One region of the Streptomyces sp. NPDC002754 genome, then DNA from elsewhere that is predicted to be linked to it. Evidence: riboswitches for the same ligand, from Rfam matches in the RefSeq annotation. Region 1 holds a riboswitch; each other region holds the start of a gene.
The links. Region 1 has a riboswitch for cobalamin ahead of ACWD2L_RS02290 (ABC transporter substrate-binding protein). Riboswitches for the same ligand answer to the same signal wherever they lie in the genome.
Positions count from the first base shown of each region.

Region 2: it holds a riboswitch for cobalamin, as region 1 does, so the genes downstream of both, ACWD2L_RS12410 (cobalamin biosynthesis protein) here and ACWD2L_RS02290 (ABC transporter substrate-binding protein) in region 1, are expected to answer to the same signal.
Region 3: it holds a riboswitch for cobalamin, as region 1 does, so the genes downstream of both, ACWD2L_RS21880 (ribonucleoside-diphosphate reductase subunit alpha) here and ACWD2L_RS02290 (ABC transporter substrate-binding protein) in region 1, are expected to answer to the same signal.
Region 4: it holds a riboswitch for cobalamin, as region 1 does, so the genes downstream of both, ACWD2L_RS05210 (ABC transporter substrate-binding protein) here and ACWD2L_RS02290 (ABC transporter substrate-binding protein) in region 1, are expected to answer to the same signal.

Region 1 covers NZ_JBSFVM010000001.1:458,571-463,905, forward strand. The annotation lists gene ACWD2L_RS02270 (CbtA family protein) at 1-728, shown strand, start outside; gene ACWD2L_RS02275 (hypothetical protein) at 853-1,197, shown strand; gene ACWD2L_RS02280 (histidine phosphatase family protein) at 1,207-1,791, opposite strand; gene ACWD2L_RS02285 (hypothetical protein) at 1,788-1,961, opposite strand; cobalamin riboswitch at 2,187-2,363, shown strand; gene ACWD2L_RS02290 (ABC transporter substrate-binding protein) at 2,464-3,948, shown strand; gene ACWD2L_RS02295 (ABC transporter permease) at 3,932-4,897, shown strand; gene ACWD2L_RS02300 (ABC transporter permease) at 4,894-5,335, shown strand, end outside.
Region 2 covers NZ_JBSFVM010000004.1:63,151-68,485, forward strand. The annotation lists gene ACWD2L_RS12395 (lysozyme) at 1-661, shown strand, start outside; gene ACWD2L_RS12400 (inorganic phosphate transporter) at 865-2,157, shown strand; gene ACWD2L_RS12405 (hypothetical protein) at 2,191-2,412, shown strand; cobalamin riboswitch at 2,498-2,645, shown strand; gene ACWD2L_RS12410 (cobalamin biosynthesis protein) at 2,684-3,646, shown strand; gene ACWD2L_RS12415 (cobyric acid synthase) at 3,643-5,178, shown strand; gene ACWD2L_RS12420 (putative cobaltochelatase) at 5,312-5,335, shown strand, end outside.
Region 3 covers NZ_JBSFVM010000010.1:139,336-144,670, reverse strand. The annotation lists gene ACWD2L_RS21900 (YbdD/YjiX family protein) at 1-114, shown strand, start outside; gene ACWD2L_RS21895 (DUF3311 domain-containing protein) at 241-516, shown strand; gene mctP (monocarboxylate uptake permease MctP) at 513-2,141, shown strand; gene ACWD2L_RS21885 (GNAT family N-acetyltransferase) at 2,247-2,747, shown strand; cobalamin riboswitch at 2,799-2,929, shown strand; gene ACWD2L_RS21880 (ribonucleoside-diphosphate reductase subunit alpha) at 3,237-5,335, shown strand, end outside.
Region 4 covers NZ_JBSFVM010000001.1:1,074,120-1,079,454, forward strand. The annotation lists gene ACWD2L_RS05205 (FecCD family ABC transporter permease) at 1-891, opposite strand, end outside; gene ACWD2L_RS05210 (ABC transporter substrate-binding protein) at 951-2,003, opposite strand; cobalamin riboswitch at 2,040-2,229, opposite strand; gene ACWD2L_RS05215 (hypothetical protein) at 2,283-4,469, opposite strand; gene ACWD2L_RS05220 (arginine deiminase) at 4,500-5,335, opposite strand, start outside.

The sequences.
Region 1 (5,335 bases):
GCGGCATGCTCGCCGGCCTCGCCGCCGGCGTGCTCGCCCTGGTCATCGCCTACTGGCTCGGCGAACCAGGCGTCGACGCCGCGATCGGCTTCGAGGAGGCCCACGCCGGCCACTCGCACGGCGACGAGGTCGAACTCGTCTCCCGCGGCCTCCAGTCCACCGCCGGTCTCGCCACCGGCATCCTCGTCTACGGCATCGCCTTCGGCGGGATCGCCGCTCTCGCCTACTGCTTCGCGCTCGGGCGCGTCGGCCGCTTCGGCCCACGCGCCACCGCCCTGCTGCTGTCGGGCTGTGCGCTGCTCGCCGTATACGTCGTACCGTTCCTGAAGTACCCGGCCAACCCGCCCGCCGTCGGAAACCCCGACACCATCGGCAAGCGGACGACCCTGTACTTCCTGATGATGGTGCTCAGCGTGCTCCTGACGATCGCCGCGACCATCGTCGGCAAGCGGCTCGTGCCCCGGCTCGGCACCTGGTACGCGACAGTCGTCGCCGTGCTGGGATTCGCCGTGATCGTCGGCCTGGCCTACGAGTTCCTGCCGGCGATCAACGACGCGCCCGAGCACTTCCCGGCCGCGCTGCTGTGGCGCTTCCGGCTCTCCGCCCTCGCCACACAGATCACGCTGTGGGCCGGATTCGGCCTGCTGTTCGGAGAGCTGGCGCAGCGACTGCTGCGGCCGAAGCCCGTGGCCGCCACACCTGGGGAAACGGTCGCGGCGGGCCAATGATGGCCCCGGGCGGGTCGCGGGAAACGTAGAAGAGGGCCCACGGAGTCATCCGGGGCCCTCGCGTGTTTTCGCACCACATCAGGGTTCATCCGCGCATGGTTCGCGTGAGGAATCGAGGAGCTGAGTGGCCAGACACCCGGAGCCGCGCCGTATCACTCTCGGCGGTCGCGCGGCGGTCGCCCTGACCCTCGACGAGTACGAACAGCTCATCGCCGGCCGACGGCAGATCGGCGGGCAGAGCGCGCGGATGCGGGTGCTCGCCCAGCAGGCGAAGCGGACCGAGCAGCTGGTGCGCGACCTGACGGAGCTCGTGGCGGCGTGCCCGGCCGACGAGTGCGCTGCCGTCGGGCACACGCCGAGCGGTACCGGACCCGCCGTACGCGAGGACAGTCCCGAGGCGGCACGGTCCGCCTGCGTACGGTGCGAATTGGCGGAGCTGTTGGCCCGCCACCGGGGGCAGGGCCGTTGATCGGAGCGCTCACTCGGCGCCGAGCATGCGGCCGAGCCGGATGTTCCAGCGACCGGAGCGCCCACTGAACTCCGTGGCCGACAGCGGCGCGACGTCAAGGCGCCAGAAGGCGGACAGCGGAGCCCCTGTCGCATGGACCGCGGCCGCCCGCACCACCTCGGGTTCCACGACGGCGACGACCCGGCCGGACGCCGTACCGCCCTCCCTGACCTCGTCCAGCCAGCGGCCGACCCGTGCGCACACGTCGGCCACGGACTCACCACCCGGCGGTGAGGCCTCCGGGTCCGTCAGCCAACGAGCCACCGCCTGCGGTTCCGTGGCGCTCACGTCGTCCAGCGACCGGCCGCGCCAACTGCCCGCGTCGAGGCCTGCCAGGGCGGGTGCGGCTTGCCCGGCATTGAGGCCGAGAGCGTCGGCGGTCTGTGCGCACCGGGTGCCGGGGGAGACGACGACGCGGTCGGCCAAGGGCAGGGTTCCGGCCGCGCGACGAGCCTGAGCGGCGCCGGCCGAGTCGAGGGACGCCCCGTCGTCGAACACGCCGCTCCGTGCTGAGGCGGTCACGGCCGGTGAGACGAGCAGCAGGCGCGTGGTCACGGAACTCCCTGGGACTCGATGGCCGTGCGAGGGGAGCGTACTCCCCGCCGCCGATGTTCCTTCAGCAGGTCCGTGCGGTGGTCGCGGAAGGTGGTGACGAGTACGGCGACGAAGTCGAGGGGCGGGAGTTGCAGGAAGAACTGGGTGTCGTTCCGGGTGCCCTCGAACACCTCACTGTGGTGGAGGAGACGGCGGCGCTGGAGGGCGTTCCCATGCGTCTGACCGTCTTCTCCGCGGACCTGATCGGCGATCCGGTGCCCGCGGCCGAACTGGCCGCACGTTCGTGCCCTATCCGGTGTCGGACGACGGGCCGGGGGACGGGCATCGGGCCTGAGACGGCCCGGCCGCTCCCGTGCTCCAAGGACACCGGGTGCCTTCCCCGATCCCTCGTGCGCCACAATGAGCCCACGAGAGGCGACGGGGACCAGGAAGCCGGTGTGATTCCGGCGCGGTCCCGCCACTGTGACCGGGGAGCGATCCTCCTGCACGCCACCGTCCGCGACAGCGGACGGGAAGGCGGGGGTGAGTGATGATCCGGGAGCCAGGAGACTGACCCGTCGCCGGTCCAGCAGCAGGGGCGAGGACACCCCGGAGAGGATCGATGTGACGACGCATGCCCGAACGGGGCACCCGGGGCCCGGCAGGCGCCAAGTACTGGCCGCCTCAGGTGCGTTGACGTTCGCCGGAGCCGGGTTGCTCAGCGGCTGCGGCGGGGACACCAAGGACGGGGGAGGCGGCGACCGGTTCCGCGCGGCGTTCACCTCCGGTGGCTCCCAGGAGACGCTCGACCCGCACGTGGCACCCAACTTCGTCGACCAGGCCCGCGCCAAGGCCCTCTACGACACCCTCGGCACGTACGCGGACGACCTGTCGGTCCGCGAGCGGCTCGCGGAGTCCTGGGAGAGCGACTCCTCGGGCACCCGCTGGCGCATCCGCCTGCGCGCGGCCCGCTTCCACGACGGCAAGCCGGTCACCGCCAAGGACGTGCTCTACAGCTACCGCCGCGCCGCCGACCCCAAGACCGGATCTCCGTCGCAGGTCCTGCTGTCCGCGATCGACTTCGGCGCGAGCAGGGCAGACGGGAACCGGACCGTCGTCCTCGTGCTGAAGGCGCCGAACTTCGAGTTCCCCACCGTCTTCGCGGGACCCGGCACCGAGATCATCCCGGACGGCACCACGGACTTCAGCAAGCCGGTCGGCTCCGGCCCCTTCACCTACGTGTCCTTCACGCCCGGCGGCACCGCCCGCTACCGGCGCTGGGCGGACCACTGGGACGGCGCCCCGCACATCGCCGAGCTGGAGATCGTCCCCGCGAACGAGGAGTCGGCGCGGCTGGGCGCGCTGCTGTCCGGGCAGGTGCACTACGGCGCCGACATGGGCGGAGCGTCCGTGGAACGGCTGAAGAAGAACAACTCGACACACCTTCTGACGGCCAAGCGGGCCACCGCGCAGCAACTGCTTCTGCGCACCGGACGAAGCCCGTTCGACGATCCGCGGCTCATACGCGCCGTGCAGCTCGGCATCGACCGGGAGGCACTGGTCAGGATCGCGCTCGCCGGGCACGGCGAGGTGGGCAACGACCTGTTCGGGATGGGGCTGCGCGGCTACCCCGACGACATGGAACCCCGGAAGCGGGACGTCGACGAGGCGCGCGGGCTCGTGAAGGAGGCCGGAGCCCAGGGGCTGCACATCACCGTGGAGACCAGCGCCGTCGACGCCGCGTGGGAACCGGCCGCCGACCTGATGGCTCGTCAGCTACGCGAGGTGGGGCTCAAGTTGACCGCCAACACCCGCGCCTCCAGCACGTACTTCAGCGAGATCAAGACCAAGGGCATCGCCGCCTTCAACACCACCTCCACGCTGCCCGTCTCCGACTTCCTCCAGCAGCGGGTCCGTGGCGGCGCCGCCCGCAACCAGACGCAGTACGCCTCGAAGAAGTTCGACGCGCTCCTTGACCGGGCCCGCACCAGCCGGGACGAGCAGGACAGGCTCGGGCTGCTCGCCCGCGCCCAGAAGCTGGCCCGCGCCGAGTCCGGACTCCTGGTGTGGGCGTTCTCCGACGCCAACGACGCCGTCGCGCGCTCGGTCACCGGTTTGCGCGCGGCGCCCCCGAACTCGCACGACTGGGCGCGCTTCGACCGTGTCCGCGTCAGCTGACATGCGGGCGTATGTGCTCCGACGCTGCCTGCTGGCGCTGTTGCAGTGCCTGGTGGTGCTTCTCGCCGTGTTCGCCGTCGGCTCGCTGCTGCCCGGCGACACGGCCGACGTGCTGCGCGGTGAACTCGGCACGCCGGAGCAAGTCACCGCACTGCGCGACCAGTTGGGTCTCGACGAACCGGCTTGGTCCCGCTTCGGGCACTGGCTCGCCCACCTCTTCACCGGGGACCCGGGGAATTCTCTGACGACCGGCCTGCCCGTCGGCGACGACATCGGCCGGCGCGTCGGCGTGACACTCCTGCTGGGTGTCCCGGCACTGCTGCTCGTCACCGTGCTCGCGCCGCTCGTGGGCGCGGTGTCGGGGCTGCGGGAGGGCAGCCGCGTCGATCGCGCGCTGAACACGGCCGCCGTCGTGCTGCACGCCGTGCCGGAGTTCGTGCTCGGGCTGCTACTGGTCGCCTCGGTGTCGCTGGCGGCCGGGCTGCTGCCCGCCACCGCCGTCGGCATGGACGCGCACGCGCTGTGGGCGCAGCCCGCCGTGCTGGTCCTCCCCGTCGTCGTACTGACGGCCCGTCACCTGTGCGACCTGGCACGGCAGATACGGGCCGGGGTCGCGGACCAGCGGCACAGTGCCGTCGCCGAGCATCTGCGGCTGCTCGGCATGCGCGAGCGCGTCATCGTGGTGCGCCATGTGCTGCCGGGTGCCCTGGGGCCGGCGGCGCAGCAGTACGCGCGCTGCGTGGAGGGACTGCTCGGCGGCGCGGTGCTGGTGGAGGCGGTGTTCGGCTTCCGCGGCCTGGGCAACGGCTTCGTCGAGGCGGTGCAGAACCGCGACCTGCCCCAAGTGCAGACGTACGCCCTGCTGTTCGCCGGCACCGCCGTCGCGGTGAACCTGGCCGCCGACCTGGTCGCCCACCGCTTGGCGCCCCGCCGGGAGGTCACGGCGTGACGCTACCGGCCACCGCGACACGAACTCGCCCACCGTGGATCTCCCTGACCCTGCTGGGTGTCCCGGTGCTCCTCGCCCTGTCGGGGCCGCTCCTCGCAGGCGACGACTCGCCCCAACCGGACGCTCTGCCGTCCCAGCCACCCGGCCACGGTCACCTGCTCGGCACCGACGTCCTGGGCCGAGATGTGCTCGCGCTCGTCCTGCACGGAGGCGCCTCGGTGGTGGGCAGCGCGCTCGCGGCGCTCGCGATCGGCATGGCACTCGGCGTTCCGTTGGGCCTGCTTGCCGCGGGGCCGCGGCGCCGCCTCGACGAGACCGTCATGCGCACCATGGACCTGCTGCTGGCCTTCCCCGGCCTGCTGGTCCTGATGACCCTGGCCGCGACCGGCCACCGCCACTGGCTGTGGCTCGTGTCGGTCGCCGGGGCGCTGCAAGTGC
Region 2 (5,335 bases), on a different contig from region 1:
CGCGGAGCTGCCGGCCCACGGCGCGGGCAAGCCACGCGGGAACGACGTCTCGTCGCACCAGAAGAACGTGAACTGGCAGAAGGCGAAGAACAAGGGCGCCCGGTTCGCCTACGTCAAGGCGACCGAGTCGACGAACTACCGCAACCCCTACTTCTCCCGGCAGTACAAGGGCGCCCGCAACGCGGGCATCATCCGCGGCGCCTACCACTTCGCGCTGCCGTACAAGTCCTCCGGGAAGACACAGGCCTCGTACTTCGTGCGCAACGGCGGGGCGTGGCGGCGCGACGGCTGGACGCTGCCGCCCGCGCTCGACATCGAGTACAACCCGTACGGCAAGGGCAAGCACCCCTGCTACGGGCTGCGGAAGTCGACGCTGGTGTCCTGGGTCAAGTCCTTCAGCAACGAGGTCGTACGCAGGACCGGACGCCGTCCCGTCATCTACACCAACGCGCGATGGTGGAAGCAGTGCACCGGCAACAGCGGGGCGTTCGCCTCGAACCACGCGTTGTGGCTCGCCCGGTACGACCGGAGCGCCGGCGCACTCCCGGCGGGCTGGACCTACTGGACGTTCTGGCAGTACAACGACAAGGGCAGCCTCCCGGGTGATCAGAATCTCTTCAACGGCTCAATGACCCAGCTCAAGCGCTTCGCGCGGGGTTAGTCGAAGGGCCGTCCGAAGCGCCCCGGAGCCCCTGGTTCCGGGGCCGAGGGCGCCTCGAACCGGAACCGGCGGCGCCGCCCCGAGGCAAGCGGAGCGAGACCCCTCCGAATCAGGTCACCGGGGCGCCCGGCCCAGTTCATCTTCCGTTCACTCGGGCTCTTTACGTTCCAAGAACCACTGACGTCCAACCGAAGCCTGGGTAAATGGAACACATCACGCTGCTCCTTGCGATCGTGATCGTTACCGCGCTGGTTTTTGATTTCACCAACGGTTTCCACGACACCGCCAATGCGATGGCTACGACCATCTCGACCGGCGCTCTCAAGCCGAAGGCGGCGGTGGCCATGTCCGCCGTGCTGAACCTCGTCGGAGCGTTCCTCTCCGTCGAAGTCGCGAAGACCATCTCCGGCGGCATCATCAATGAGGACGGCCTCAAGACAGAGGTCATCTTCGCGGCGCTGGTGGGCGCCATCCTCTGGAATCTGCTGACGTGGCTGGTCGGGCTGCCGTCCAGTTCGTCGCACGCGCTGTTCGGCGGGCTCATCGGCGCCGCTGTCATGTCGATGGGCTGGTCGTCGGTGAACGGCGGGACCGTCGTCACCAAGGTGCTGCTGCCCGCGGTGGCCGCGCCGCTCGTCGCCGGTATCGCCTCGTTGCTGGCCACCCGCCTGACGTACCGCATCAGTAAGAAGACGGACCAGAAGGCGACCGCGAAGGGGTACCGCGCCGGGCAGATCGCCTCCGCCGGGCTCGTATCGCTCGCGCACGGCACGAACGACGCGCAGAAGACGATGGGCATCATCACCCTCGCGCTGATCACCGGCGGCGTCATCGGGCACGACGCCGACCCGCCGCTGTGGGTCATCGTCTCGGCCGGTATGGCCATCGCCCTCGGTACGTACCTGGGCGGCTGGCGCATCATCCGCACCATGGGCAAGGGCCTCACCGAACTCGCGCCGCAGCAGGGCTTCGCGGCGCAGACCAGTGCGGCGACCGCGATCCTCGCCTCCTCGCACCTGGGTTTCTCGCTCTCCACCACGCAGGTCTGCTCCGGCGGTGTGATGGGCGCGGGCCTCGGCCGCAAGGGCGGCGTCGTCCGCTGGTCGACCGCCACCCGGATGTTCATCGCGTGGGGCCTGACCCTGCCGGCCGCCGGCCTGGTGGGCGCGGGCGCCGAGTTCCTGACCAAGCAGGGCGCGTGGGGCATCGGCCTCACCGCGGCGCTGCTCGTGACCGGCTCGGCGATCATTTGGAAGCTCTCGCGTCGCAACTCCGTCGACCACACCAACGTCACGGCGGACGAGCCGCACGCCGCCCCCGTGCAGGAAGCGCAGGAGGCGCAGGAAGCCCCGGGCGTCGTCACCGCCGCGATCGCCTCGGTCACGCCGCCGCCCGCGGGCACGGTCGAGTCGGCCGAGTCCGAGGCGAAGATCACCGACCGGCCGAAGGCCGGAGCGGTGAACGATCCCGCGCGCCCCGCCGGCGCCACGCTGTAGTCAGCGCTGTAGCTCAGAAGGAAGCAGGCAGGAATGAAGATCGACTGGGCGGCCCTCGGCTCCGTGTTCGGCGTCTCTCTCGTGGTCACCGTGGCCCTCGTCGGCCTGTTCACCCTCGGCATCGTGGGCCTCTCCAAGCGGGAGTCGGCGGCGCGTGACGGTGGCTCGGCCGCGGTCGCGACATCAGGGGCGTATGCCTGCTTCGCGCTGTGCGCGGCGGCCGTGGCCTACGGGATCTATCTGATCGTGGCCTGAGGCGACATCAGGGCCCTTCGGGGGCGGGGTGCGGGGCGTTCGGCGTCCCGTGCCCCGCCTTCGTGCGTACGCCTCAACAGCAAGTTGACGTGCCAACTCGCAGCGTGGTGGACTTCCCCCGCCATATACGGCAGCAGTTGAGGAAGCCGGTGCGAATCCGGCGCGGTCCCGCCACTGTGAGCCCCCTCCTTCGAAGGGGCGAGCCAGGAACTCTCGCTGCCGGTCTCGTCGAACCAGGGCGTGGACACCCTGAGTGAGGACACCTACCGCCATGCTTGCCCCACGCGGCAACTGGCGGCGCGAGCGCGTGTATGCGTGCGGTGCCGCCGCCGGGATCTTCGCCGACCTTCTTCTTGGCGATCCGCGCCGTGGGCATCCCGTCGCCGGATTCGGGCGCGCCGCCGGGGCCGTCGAGCGCGGGCTGTGGCGTGACCACCGTGGCGCGGGCGCCCTGCACACCGTGGTGTGTGCCGGAGGCGCCGTCGCTCTCGCCGCCGCCGCGACCCGTGTCGTACGCCGCTCCCCCGCCGCGTCCCTCGCGTTGACGGCCGCCGCCACCTGGGCCGTCGTCGGCGGCACCTCGCTGGGCCGCGAGGCCCGCGGCGTGGGGTCCGCGCTCGATGCCGGAGACGTGGAGCTGGCGCGGGAGCTGCTGCCCCGGCTGTGCGGCCGTGATCCGCAGGGGCTCGACGCCGACGGGATCGCGCGCGGTGTCGTCGAGTCCGTCGCCGAGAACACCTCCGACGCGGTCGTGGGCGCGCTCGTGTGGGGCGCGCTCGGCGGAGTGCCGGGCCTGGTCGCCTTCCGCGCCGTGAACACGCTCGACGCGATGGTCGGGCACAAGTCCGCGAAGTACCGGCGGTTCGGCTGGGCCTCGGCCCGCCTCGACGACGTGGCGGGCTGGCCGGGGGCCCGGCTGACCGGTGTCCTCGCCGTCCTCGCCGGTGGCAGGCCCCGGGAGGCGCTGGACGCGTGGCGGGCGGACGCCGGGCGGCATCCGAGCCCGAACGCCGGTGTCGTCGAGTCCTCCTTCGCGGGCGCGCTCGGGGTGCGGCTCGGCGGGACCCTGGCGTACGGCGGGCGGGTCGAGCACCGGCCGGTGCTGAACGCGCCGGGGCGTGCGGTCGAGGTACGTGATGTGGATCGGGCCGTGCGGCTGTCACGGCGGGTGTCTCTGTTGGCGTTGGGAGTCTGTGTGGGTGCGCGACTGGTACGGGCGCGGGTGCGGCGATGAGCGGGCGTGGAGACGGTGTTCGACGAGGCGGCGGGCTGCTCGTCGCCGGGACGACCTCCGACGCCGGGAAGAGTGTCGTCACCGCCGGGATCTGCCGGTGGCTGGTGCGGCAGGGCGTGAAGGTCGCGCCGTTCAAGGGGCAGAACATGTCCCTGAACTCGTTCGTGACCAGGGAGGGTGCCGAGATCGGGCGGGCGCAGGCCATGCAGGCGCAGGCCGCGCGGGCGGAGCCGAGCGCGCTGATGAATCCGGTGCTGCTCAAGCCGGGGAGCGATCGCAGTAGTCAGGTCGTGCTCATGGGCAAGCCTGTCGGCGAGTTGAGTGCCCGGGGGTATCACGGGGGGCGTCAGGCGGCGCTGCTCGACACCGTGGTCGGGTGTCTGGAGGAGCTGCGGGCCACGCATGACGCCGTGATCTGTGAGGGCGCGGGCTCGCCCGCGGAGATCAATCTGCGGCGGACGGACATCGTGAACATGGGGCTTGCGCGGGCCGCGCGGCTTCCGGTGCTTGTGGTCGGCGACATCGATCGGGGTGGGGTCTTCGCCTCGTTCTTCGGGACGACCGCGCTGCTGGCTCCCGAGGACCAGGAGCTTCTTGCCGGGTATCTGGTGAACAAGTTCCGGGGTGACGTGAGCTTGTTGGAGCCCGGTCTCGACATGCTCAAGTCCCTTACGGGGCGGGACACTTACGGGGTGCTGCCGTTCCAGCACGGCCTCGGCATCGACGAGGAGGACGGGCTTCGGGTGTCCCTTCGGGGTGCCGTACGGGAGTCCGTCGTGGCGCCGCCCGTGGGCGAGGACGTGCTGCGGGTCGCCGTGTGCGCGGTGCCGTTGATGTCGAACTTCACCGATGTGGACGCGTTGGCCGCCGAGCCGGGTGTCGTGGTGCGGTTCGTGGACCGGGCCGAGGAGCTCGTCGACGCGGACCTCGTCGTGGTGCCGGGGACACGTGGGACGGTGCGGGCGCTTGAGTGGCTGCGGGAGCGAGGGCTTGCGGAGGCTTTGAGGCGGCGGGCGGCCGAGGGGCGGCCCGTGCTCGGTATCTGCGGCGGGTTCCAGTTGCTCGGCGAGTCCATCGAGGACGAGGTGGAGTCGCGGGCCGGGGTCGTCGATGGGCTCGGGCTGCTTCCCGTACGTGTGCGGTTCGAGGCGGAGAAGACGCTTGCGCGGCCGGCCGGTGAGGCGCTCGGCGAGTACGTCGAGGGGTACGAGATTCATCACGGGGTCGCCGAAGTGCTGGGCGGAGACGCCTTCTTGGACGGGTGTCGGGTCGAGGGCGTGTGGGGGACGCACTGGCATGGGTCGTTGGAGGCGGATGGGTTTCGGCGGGCGTTTTTGCGGGAGGTGGCGGCGGCTGCCGGGAGGCGGTTTGTGCCGGCGGCGGATACATCGTTCGAGGCGTTGCGGGAGGAGCAGCTTGATCGGCTGGGGGATTTGATTGAGCGGCATGCCGATACGGGTGCGCTCTGGCGGTTGATTGAGGGGGGCGCCCCTGCGGGGTTGCCGTTTGTGGCTCCCGGGGCGCCGTCGTGAGATTTCGCCCCCGCCGCCGCTTCCCGTCCCGTCCCTGGGGGCTGCGCCCCCTCGCCCCCCAAAAGATTGCGCCCCGCGGCGGAGCCGCATATAGGCACAGTCCCGCGCCCCTAATCGTGGAGGTCAGGTTTCGATGAGTACTCCCTTTCCGTTCACT
Region 3 (5,335 bases), on a different contig from region 1:
GCGCACGTCGGGGAAACCCACCCCGGTGCGCCCGTGCCGTCCCGGCGCGACTTCGAACGCATGCGGACGGACCGGCAGGAAGCGGATCCACGACAGGGGTTCCGCTGTTGCTGAACGGGCCCGCGTACCCATCCGTTATCCGGACAGGGGTTCCGTAGATCAAGACTCTCGCTTAGATTTCCCGCACGTTAAGCATGAGATAAGTGGGATCTCTGATCAGCGAGGGGAACGGAACCGCGAATGTCCGATGCGCCGCCTGAAGTGAAACAACCGGTGGTCACGCCGGTCCGCGTGATCATTGCACTGTGTCTGGTCGCACCGTTCGTCGCGATGCTCTGGGTCAGCTCCTACGCCAAGGTCGAACCGACCCTCATCGGCGTCCCGTTCTTCTACTGGTACCAGATGCTCTGGGTGCTCATCTCGACCGCGCTCACCATGCTCGCGTACAAGCTGTGGCAGCGCGATCAGCGCGCCCGTGAGACCTCTCAGGCTTCCCAGGAAGGGGCGGGCGCGTGAACGGCGGCGTCAACGGTGTCGCGCTCACCGTCTTCATCATCTTCTTCGTGGCCGTCACGGTCATGGGCTTCCTCGCCGCGCGCTGGCGGAAGGCCGAGAACGAGGCGTCCCTGGACGAATGGGGCCTGGGCGGCCGCTCGTTCGGCACCTGGGTCACCTGGTTCCTGCTCGGCGGCGACCTCTACACCGCGTACACCTTCGTCGCCGTGCCCGCGGCGATCTACGCGGCCGGCGCCTCCGGCTTCTTCGCGGTGCCGTACACGATCCTGGTGTACCCGCTGATCTTCACGTTCCTGCCGCGCCTGTGGTCGGTCTCGCACAAGCACGGGTACGTGACGACGTCCGACTTCGTGCGCGGACGCTTCGGCTCCAAGGGCCTCTCGCTCGCGGTCGCGGTCACCGGCATCCTCGCCACGATGCCGTACATCGCACTCCAACTGGTCGGCATCCAGGCCGTTCTCGACGTCATGGGCGTCGGTGGGGGTGAGGGCACCAACTGGTTCGTCAAGGACCTGCCGCTGCTGATCGCCTTCGGCGTGCTGGCCGCGTACACGTACTCCTCGGGCCTGCGGGCGCCCGCGCTGATCGCGTTCGTCAAGGACGGCCTGATCTACCTCGTGATCGCGGTCGCCATCATCTACATCCCGATCAAGCTGGGCGGCTTCGAGCACATCTTCGCCGCGGCGAACGACAAGTTCGACGCCGCGAACGACGCGGCGGGCAAACCGGTCGCCGGGCTCGCGCCGGGCTCCTCGGGCACCTGGACGTACGCGACGCTCGCCATCGGGTCCGCCCTGGCGCTGTTCATGTACCCGCACTCGATCACGGCGACGCTCTCGTCCAAGAGCCGCAACGTGATCCGTCGCAACACCACGATCCTGCCGCTGTACTCGCTGATGCTGGGCCTGCTCGCGCTGCTCGGGTTCATGGCGATCGCGGCCGGAATCAAGGTGCAGAACGGGCAGTTGGCGATTCCGCAGCTGTTCGAGGACATGTTCCCCGACTGGTTCACGGGCGTCGCGTTCGCGGCCATCGGCATCGGCGCGCTGGTCCCCGCGGCCATCATGTCCATCGCCGCCGCGAACCTGTTCACGCGCAACATCTACAAGGACTTCATCAAGCCGGACGCGACGCCCGCGCAGGAGACCAAGGTCTCCAAGCTGGTCTCGCTGCTCGTGAAGGTCGGCGCGCTCGTCTTCGTCCTGACCATGGACAAGACGGTCGCCATCAACTTCCAGCTGCTCGGCGGCATCTGGATCCTGCAGACCTTCCCGGCCCTGGTCGGCGGCCTGTTCACGCGCTGGTTCCACCGCTGGGCGCTGCTCGCCGGCTGGGCCGTCGGCATGGTCTACGGCACGCTCGCCGCGTGGGGTGTCGCGTCGCCGACGCAGAAGCACTTCGGCGGCTCGTCGGCGGAGATCCCCGGCATCGGCGAGATCGGCTACATCGGCTTCACGGCGTTCGTCCTCAACATCGTCGTCACCGTCGTCCTGACCTTCGTCCTCAAGGCGGTCAACGCCCCGGACGGCGTCGACGAGACGACCGCCGAGGACTACACGGCCGACGCCGGCGACAAGGGCGTCAAGCGCGACCTGCCGACGGTCGGCGCGGGCGCTGGTCACTAAGCACGCCCTTCCGTACGTGTGTCGGGCCCCTCCGCTTCGGAGGGGCCCGACACATTTTCCGGAAAGCGTTGCGGCCACGGCCCGGGGTCGCGTAACCATGGCGTCGTGATCAGAACAGTGCGCCCCGATGAATACGCCGTACTGGGCGAGTTGAGCGCCCGCGCCTACCTGGGCAGCGGCCTCCTCGCGTTCGGCGAGGACGACTGGTACGCCGCAGAACTGCGCGACGTCGAGAAACGCGCCGGTCAGGCCGAAGTGCTCGTCGCCGAGGACCCCGACGGCCGCGTCCTCGGCGGCGTCACCTACGTCCCCACGCACGACCACCCGTACGCGGACCTCGCGCGCCCCTCGGAGGCCGAGTTCCGGATGCTGGCCGTCGACGTGGAGGCGCGCGGGAAGGGCGTCGGCGAGGCGCTCGTGCGGGCCGTGATCGACCGGGCCCGGTCAGCCGGGAAGTCGGCGGTGGTGCTGTGCACGCAGCCGCTCGCCACCGCCTCCCACCGCCTCTACGAGCGCCTCGGCTTCACCCGGATCCCGGACCGCGACTGGTCGCCGATCCCGGAAGTGACGCTGCGGGCGTACGAGTTGAAGCTGGCGGCAGACTGACGGTTCGGTCGGCCGACACAACATATGGGGCTGAAGCGAAAGCCCGACACAACATGTATGCTCACTCTCGCTGTCACCACAGGGGAATCCGGTGCGAATCCGGAACTGTCCCGCAACGGTGTGCGTAGGCGTACAAAAACGCCCGCGTGAGTCCGATGACCTGTCGACGGCACGCCCGAGCCGACCGGCCCGGGCGTCGAAGACGTCCGGGCCTCGCGGAAAGGGCCGGTGGACGAGGGCCCGCCCTGCGCGTGCGCGGCCCGCGCTGCCACCTCCTCCCCGCAGGCCCGCGGGGCCTTTCGGCACACTCGCGTCTGCCCCGCGGCGTCTGGCACGCACGCTCGCGGCGTTGCCGGACAGACCTAGTAGCTCCGCTACGAGGCCCGTCCGGCGCCTTGCGATCGCACGCACCAGACACCGCGGGGCCGCCCTTCGGGCGACGACGCGAGTGTGCCGAAAGGCCCCGCCCGAGCGAGGGAGAGCCTCCACGTGACCATCGCGCCCGCCGAACCGGTCTCAGCCACCCCCCAGGACGGCCCGGGTGCCGCACTCCTGCGCACCCTGACCGAGCTGACCGCCGACCTCCCCGACGCCGACCCCGGCCGGATCGCCGCCGCCGCGCTGCGCGGCCGTTCGGCGCGGGCCGATGAAGCGGAGCTGCGCGATCTCGCCACCGAGGCCGCCGCCGGACTGATCTCCGAGGACCCCGCCTACTCCCGGCTCGCCGCCCGCCTGCTCACCCGCTCCATCGCCGCGGAGGCCGCCTCACAGGGCGTCACGAGCTTCACCGAGTCGGTCGCCGTCGGCCACCGCGAGGGCCTGATCGCGGACCGCACGGCCGCATTCGTACAGGGGCACGCCGCGCGCCTCGACGCGCTCATCGACGTCGCGGGCGACGACCGCTTCGGCTACTTCGGCCTGCGCACCCTGCACAGCCGCTACCTGCTGCGCCACCCGATCACGCGCTCCGTCATCGAGACGCCGCAGCACTTCATGCTGCGCGTGGCCGCGGGCCTCGCCGAGGACGACTCCACCCGCGCGCTCGACGAAGTGGCCGCCCTCTACGGCCTCATGAGCCGCCTCGACTACCTGCCCTCCTCCCCCACCCTCTTCAACTCCGGCACCCGCCACCCCCAGATGTCGAGCTGCTACCTCCTCGACTCCCCGCTCGACGAGCTCGACTCGATCTACGACCGGTACCACCAGGTCGCCCGCCTCTCGAAGCACGCAGGCGGCATCGGCCTCTCGTACTCCCGCATCCGCAGCCGCGGTTCACTGATCCGCGGCACGAACGGGCACTCCAACGGCATCGTCCCGTTCCTGAAGACGCTCGACGCCTCCGTCGCCGCCGTGAACCAGGGCGGCCGCCGCAAGGGCGCCGCCGCGGTCTACCTGGAGACCTGGCACTCCGACGTCGAGGAGTTCCTGGAACTGCGCGACAACACCGGCGAGGACGCGCGCCGCACCCACAACCTCAACCTCGCGCACTGGATCCCGGACGAGTTCATGCGCCGCGTGAACGCGGACCAGCCGTGGTCGCTGTTCTCGCCGGCCGACGTGCCCGAGCTCGTCGACCTGTGGGGCGAGGAGTTCGACGCCGCGTACCGAGACGCCGAAACCCGCGGGCTGGCCCAGAAGACCATCCCCGCCCGGGACCTGTACGGCCGCATGATGCGCACCCTCGCGCAGACCGGCAACGGCTGGCTGACCTTCAAGGACGCCGCCAACCGCACCGCCAACCAGACGGCCGAGCCAGGCCACACGGTCCACTCCTCCAACCTCTGCACGGAGATCCTCGAGGTGACGGACGACGGGGAGACGGCCGTCTGCAACCTGGGCTCGGTCAACCTCGGCTCCTTCGTCGACACGAAGACCGGCGACATCGACTGGCAGCGCCTCGACGACACCGTCCACACGGCCGTCACCTTCCTCGACCGCGTCGTCGACATCAACTTCTACCCGACCGACCAGGCGGGCCGCTCCAACTCCCGCTGGCGACCGGTGGGCCTGGGCGCGATGGGCCTCCAGGACGTCTTCTTCAAGCTCCGCCTGCCCTTCGACTCGGCCGAGGCCAAGGCCCTCTCCACCCGCATCGCGGAACGCATCATGCTCGCGGCGTACGAGGCGTCGGCCGACCTGGCCGAGCGCAACGGCCCCCTTCCCGCCTGGGAGAAGACCCGCACCGCACGCGGCGTGCTGCACCCCGACCACTACGGCGTCGAGCCCACCTGGCCGGAGCGCTGGGCGGCACTGCGCGAGCGCATCGCCTCCGTCGGCATGCGCAACTCCCTCCTCCTCGCCATCGCGCCGACGGCCACCATCGCCTCCATCGCCGGCGTCTACGAGTGCATCGAGCCGCAGGTCTCCAACCTCTTCAAGCGGGAGACGCTGTCGGGCGAGTTCCTCCAGATCAACTCGTACCTCATCGAGGAACTGAAGGCGCTCGGTGTCTGGGACGCCAGGACCCGCGAGGCGCTGCGCGAGGCCAACGGCTCGGTGCAGGGCTTCACCTGGGTCCCGGAGGAACTCCGCGCCCTCTACCGCACGGCCTGGGAGATCCCGCAGCGCGGCCTCATCGACATGGCCGC
Region 4 (5,335 bases), 620 kb from region 1:
CACCAGGAACACCGCCCCGGCGAGCGCCGTCACCGGCAGCAGCCGGGTGTGCCCCGGACCCACCAGGGCGCGCGCCGCGTGCGGCAGCACCAGGCCGACGAAGCCGATCGCCCCCGCCGCGCTGACCAGGGCCGCCGTCAGCAGCGCCGTCACGCACAGCAGCACGATCCGGGTGCGGGCCACCCGGACACCGAGGGTGGCAGCCGCCTCCGCGCCGAAGGCGAACGCGTCGAGGGTGCGCCCGTACGCCAGACACACCACGAGCGTCACGGCGAGCACGGCCAGGCACATCCACACCTCGGTCCAGCCGACCCCGCTGAGCGAGCCGAGCAGCCAGAACAGCACGCCGCGCGTCGTCTCCGCGTCCGCCGACGTCAGTACCACGAACGAGGTCAGCGCCGAGAACAGCTGCATCGCCGCGACCCCGCACAGCACCACACGGTCGGTGCTGCCGCCCAGCGTGTGACTCAACACCAGCACCAGCGCGAACGAGCAGACGGCGCCGACGAACGCGCCGCCCGACACCGAGATGGCACCCCCGCCAAGGCCGAGCACGACGACGAGTACGGCTCCGGTCGACGCGCCCGAGGAGACACCGAGTACGAACGGATCGGCCAGCGGATTGCGCAGCAGCGCCTGAAGCACCGTCCCGCACACCGCGAGCCCCGCCCCGCACACCGCCGCGAGCAGCGTCCGCGGCAGCCGTAGATTCCATACGATGCCGTCCCGGATCGGCGAGAGGTCCGAGGTCGCGAGGCCCATCCGGTCGCCCACCGCCGCCCACACGTCGCCGACCTGAATCCGCGCGGGCCCGAGGGTGATGGCGAAGGCGACCGAGGCGCACAGCGCGGCGATGCCGGCCGCCCAGGCGAGCGTGGCGCGAAGGGTGATCCGGGGCGAGGCCTTCGGCTGCGCCGCCGTGACCGCGGGGGCCGCGACCGTGCGAGCCGTCACCGCGTGAGGCCGAACTCGCGCAGCCCCGCGGCCACCCGCTCCACGCCGTCGACCGTCCGGATGGTCGGGTTCATCGCCTGCCCGCTCAGCCGCACGTACCGCTTCTTCTTCACGGCGGTCATGTGCTTGGTGACGGGGTCGGACTCCAGGAACTTGATCTTCTGCGCGGCCGACTCGGCCGACTGCGAGCGGCGCGTCAGATCGCCGATGACCAGCACGTCCGGATCGCGGTCCGCGACCGTCTCCCAGTTGACCTGTGGCCACTCCGCGTGCGTGTCGTCGAAGACGTTGCGCGCCCCGAGCTCCTTGGTGACGACGCCGGGGGCGCCGCAACAGCCCGCCATATAGGGCGAGTCGGAGTTGGCGAACCAGTACAGGACGTCCACTCCATGCGCGTCGATCCCGGAAGTGGCCTTCCGCACCCGGGACTTGAGCGTGCCGATGAGCTTCTCGCCGCGCTCCTCGACATCGAAGACGCGCGCCAGATCGCGAATCTCCCCGTACACGACGTCGAGCCCCAGAGTCTTGGTCCGTACCCCGTCCCCGTCGCCGTTGTCCTTGCCCACGCAGTCGCTGGGGGAAAGGTACGTGGGCACGCCGAGCTTCTCGAACTCCGCGCGCGGCGCCACACCGCCCTTGCCGAGGGTGTACGTGAACGAGGCCGCGGCGAAGTCCGGTTCGGTGCCGAGGACCTTCTCGAGCGACGGGTAGCGGTCGGCGAGGCGCGGCACCTTCGCATTGGCCTTCGCCAGCTCCTTGGGTACCGGGTCGGTCCAGGTGCCGGTGCCGACCATCCGGTCCTCGAGGCCGAGCGAGAGCATGATCTCGGCGGACCCCTGATCGAGGGCGACGGCGCGGCGCGGGGCATGCGTGACCCGCACCTTCTGGCCGCAATTGTCGAGCGTGACACCGCCGCCACCGGCGGCACCGTCCTCGACGGCGGCGGTCGTGCCGCACCCGGAGAGCAGCAGAGCGCCCGCCAACAGCGGGGCACATCGGCGGAGTTGACGTGCGAACAGCACGGAGGTTCCTTCGCGTCCAGGGCTCATACGCGGAGCCGGCCTATGGTCCGCCTCCACGCCACGCGGCACTGGAGGCCGCCAGCAGGTCTTCGGACTCGGGGTCGTCCGCGCGAAGCGCCTTCCCAGACCGATGTGCCGGCCCAGTGGCAGTGGCTCCGCCCGTCACCCTCACCGCTGCGCGTCAGTTCCGGCTTCCCACCGGATTCCCTGACCCGTGTGCGTAGAAAAACACACAAAGGTACGACTGGCTCGGCGAAACTATCACGCGGGGCGGTCCCCCTCGCCAGGAGGCCCGGTAGTCGTCGCTCAGCGGCCCTCGTTGAGCGCGTCCACCGCCCCCTGCGCGTCCCCGATCGTCGCGTAGTCGACCGCCACGAAGTTGACCGGCCTGCCGCGTGCGCGTTCGCAGCGGTGTGCCCGGTCGAGGACGTAGCGGCGGGCGTTGACCTCGCCCGCGTCGATGCGGCTGCCGCCGTTGTTGGTGATGAAGTGGTTGAGGAGGAACAGCCGCTTGTCGTCGCCGCCGCGGTGCGGGACGCAGCTCATCTGGTCAGGGGAGCGGAAAGTGAACGGGGTCTCCATGCCGTAGCGGTAGAAGTTGCGGTACCAGGGGGCCGGGCCGTCCGCCTTCTCGGCGAACACGACCAGACGCCGGCCGCTGTCGATCATCTCGCCGAGCGTCGGCCACGGCTTCGCCGGATCGGCGTCCGGCCGGCGGACCAGCTCGTCCAAACCGGCCTGGTGGAAGGCCTTTTGGGTGTCCTCTGCGGAGATGGCGTCCTGGATGATCAGGCTGACCACCTCATTCGGGTGGTCCTTCATCCAGTCGCCGATCTCGCGCAACACCGGCACCAGGGAGATCGCCCCGGCCCGGCACACCGAATGGCACAGCCACAGCCCCTTGCGCGGTGGATTGATCCGGTTGACCGCGGACCTCACCAGCGCCCGCTGCTCGGCCGTGAAGTCGGATTCGTCGAGACGCTCGGCGATCTCCTCGGGCCGTTCCCAGCGGTAGGTGTCCAGCTGCAGGGCGCGCGCCCCGTGGTCCAACTGCGTGCTGATACGCGGGTCCTGGAGCGGCCCGATGAAGTGGTCGGCGGTCGTCGACATCGCGTTGTGCGCGGTCAGGTACGTGGCCTCGTCGTAGGGGCGGTCGCACAGTTCGGTGCTGCCCTCGCACTCGCGGGCCGCCGCGGGTGACGCGGCCAGCGGCATCAGGACCATCCCCGCGACCGCCACGCACGCCGCCCCGAACCCCAGGCCGACCGTCCGCCGCGGCGACCCGAGCCGCTCCCGCGCCACCCGCGGAACCCGGCCGGCGAGCCCGGTCCGCATGAGCAGGCCGACACCGGCGAGAAGCGCCCCGGCGAGCACGGGCACGAGCGCGGCCCACAGCGCGGTGCCGGTGAGGTGACCGACCGCGGCGCGCTGCACGTCGTCGACGAGGCGGGTCAGGCTCGGCGGCCACGAGTCGGGAGGCGCGACGATCCGCCCGTCGGTGACCAGGCGCGTCACCCAGGCGGCCAGCCCGGCGAGCACCCCGCCGGCCAGGAGCGGAATCCCGAGCAGGACCAGTCGGCGCCCCGGCTGCCGCGGAGCGAGCAGCCACAGCGCCGCAAGGGACACCAACAGGAGCGCCGCCGCCACGATTTCGAGCACTCCGAGGCCGACCGCCGTGTACGGGCGCGCGTCGTGCAGACCGGACAGGTCGTTGCCGGAGGCCTCGAGGGTGTCCGTCAGGTCCCAGGTGCCGCCGTCGACGAGCGTGCGGAGCTGGGCCGTCGCGCTCTGGACGCGGTCCGTGACGGTGGCCGGGGCGACTGCGGCGAGCGCGGTGCCGACGTCTCCCTCCGCGAGCGCCGTCTCGACCTCCGGGCGCAGGTCCTTGCGCTCCCCGGCCGGTACGAGGGCGAGCAGGGCGTCGGTGACGCGGCTCGCCTGGTCCGGTGTCAGCGGCAGCCGCGGCAGGTCGTCGGGCGCACGCCCGGCGGCGAGCTCGCGCGCCTCGTCGGCGAGCGTCGACCGGAACCGCTCGAAGTCGGGCTCGGAGCGGTTCTGGACGCCCGCGACAAGATCCCCGAAATAGGTGTGCGCCAGGTCGCCGAGGTTGGCGAGGACCGGGCGCAGGTCGACGACGAGGCGCAGGTCCTCACGGTCGCCGTTCAGATAGCCGACCACCGCGTCGACCTGCTGCCGGGTCAGGTCGCGCAGCGTGTCGGGCGGCAGCACCAGCTTCAGGTTGGAGGTGATCTGGGCCTCCGGCACCGCGAGCCGGGCCAGCAGATCGCGGGTGACCGGGGACGCCTTCGGGTCGACCAGGACCTCGTTGTAGAGCCGGTCGTAGGCGTGCTGCTCGTCGAGGACGGCGGCGTGGAAGCCGGGGTCGAGCAGCGTGCCGCGGACGGTGGCCGTGACGCACACGGTCAGTGTGGCGAGAGTGGCCACGACGAGGGCCACCACGCGGAGCAGCGGATGGAGCGTGACCTTCTCCATGCCCTCGAAGGTACCTGTCCGGGGGCCGCCTCAATAGTGGAGCGGGTCCCGGATGATGGGGCAGGTCATGCAGTGGCCGCCGCCGCGCCCCCGGCCGAGTTCGGCGCCGACGATGGTGATGACCTCGACACCCGCCTTGCGCAGCAGCGTGTTCGTCTGGGTGTTGCGGTCGTAGGTGAAGACCACGCCGGGTTCGAGGGCCACCGCGTTGTTGCCGCTGTCCCACTGCTGGCGCTCGGACGCGTACACGTCGCCGCCCGTCTCGATGACCTGGAGGTCGCCGATGCCGAGGGCCTTCGCGACGACGTCGGTGAACGCGGCCGAGCGCTCGTCGGTGATCTCCAGGCCGGGTGCCTTGTCGCTGGGGCGCAGCGAGAACGTGTGCACCGCGTCCATGATCTTCGGGTAGAGGGTGACGATGTCGCGGTCGGCGAAGGTGAAGACGGTGTCCAGGTGCATCGCGGAGCGCAGCTTCGGCATCCCGGCGACGATGACGTGCTCGGCGGCGCCGCGCTCGAAGAGGGAGGCCGCGACCTGTGTGATGGCCTGCCGGGAGGTGCGCTCGCTCATGCCCATCAGGACGACGCCCTTGCCGACGGGCATGATGTCGCCGCCCTCGAAGCTCGCCTGCCCCCAGTCCCGTTCGGGATCACCCCACCACACGGTCGAGCCCGCGAAGTCCGGGTGGAACTGGTAGACCGCTTTCATCAGCAGCGTCTCGTCGTGCCGCGCGGGCCAGTACAGCGGATTGAGGGTGAGGCCGCCGTACAGCCAGCAGGTGGTGTCTCGGGTGTAGAGGGTGTTGGGTAGCGGCGGCATCAAGTACTCGCGCACGCCCGTGGTTTCGCGCGCCAGGTTCACGTACG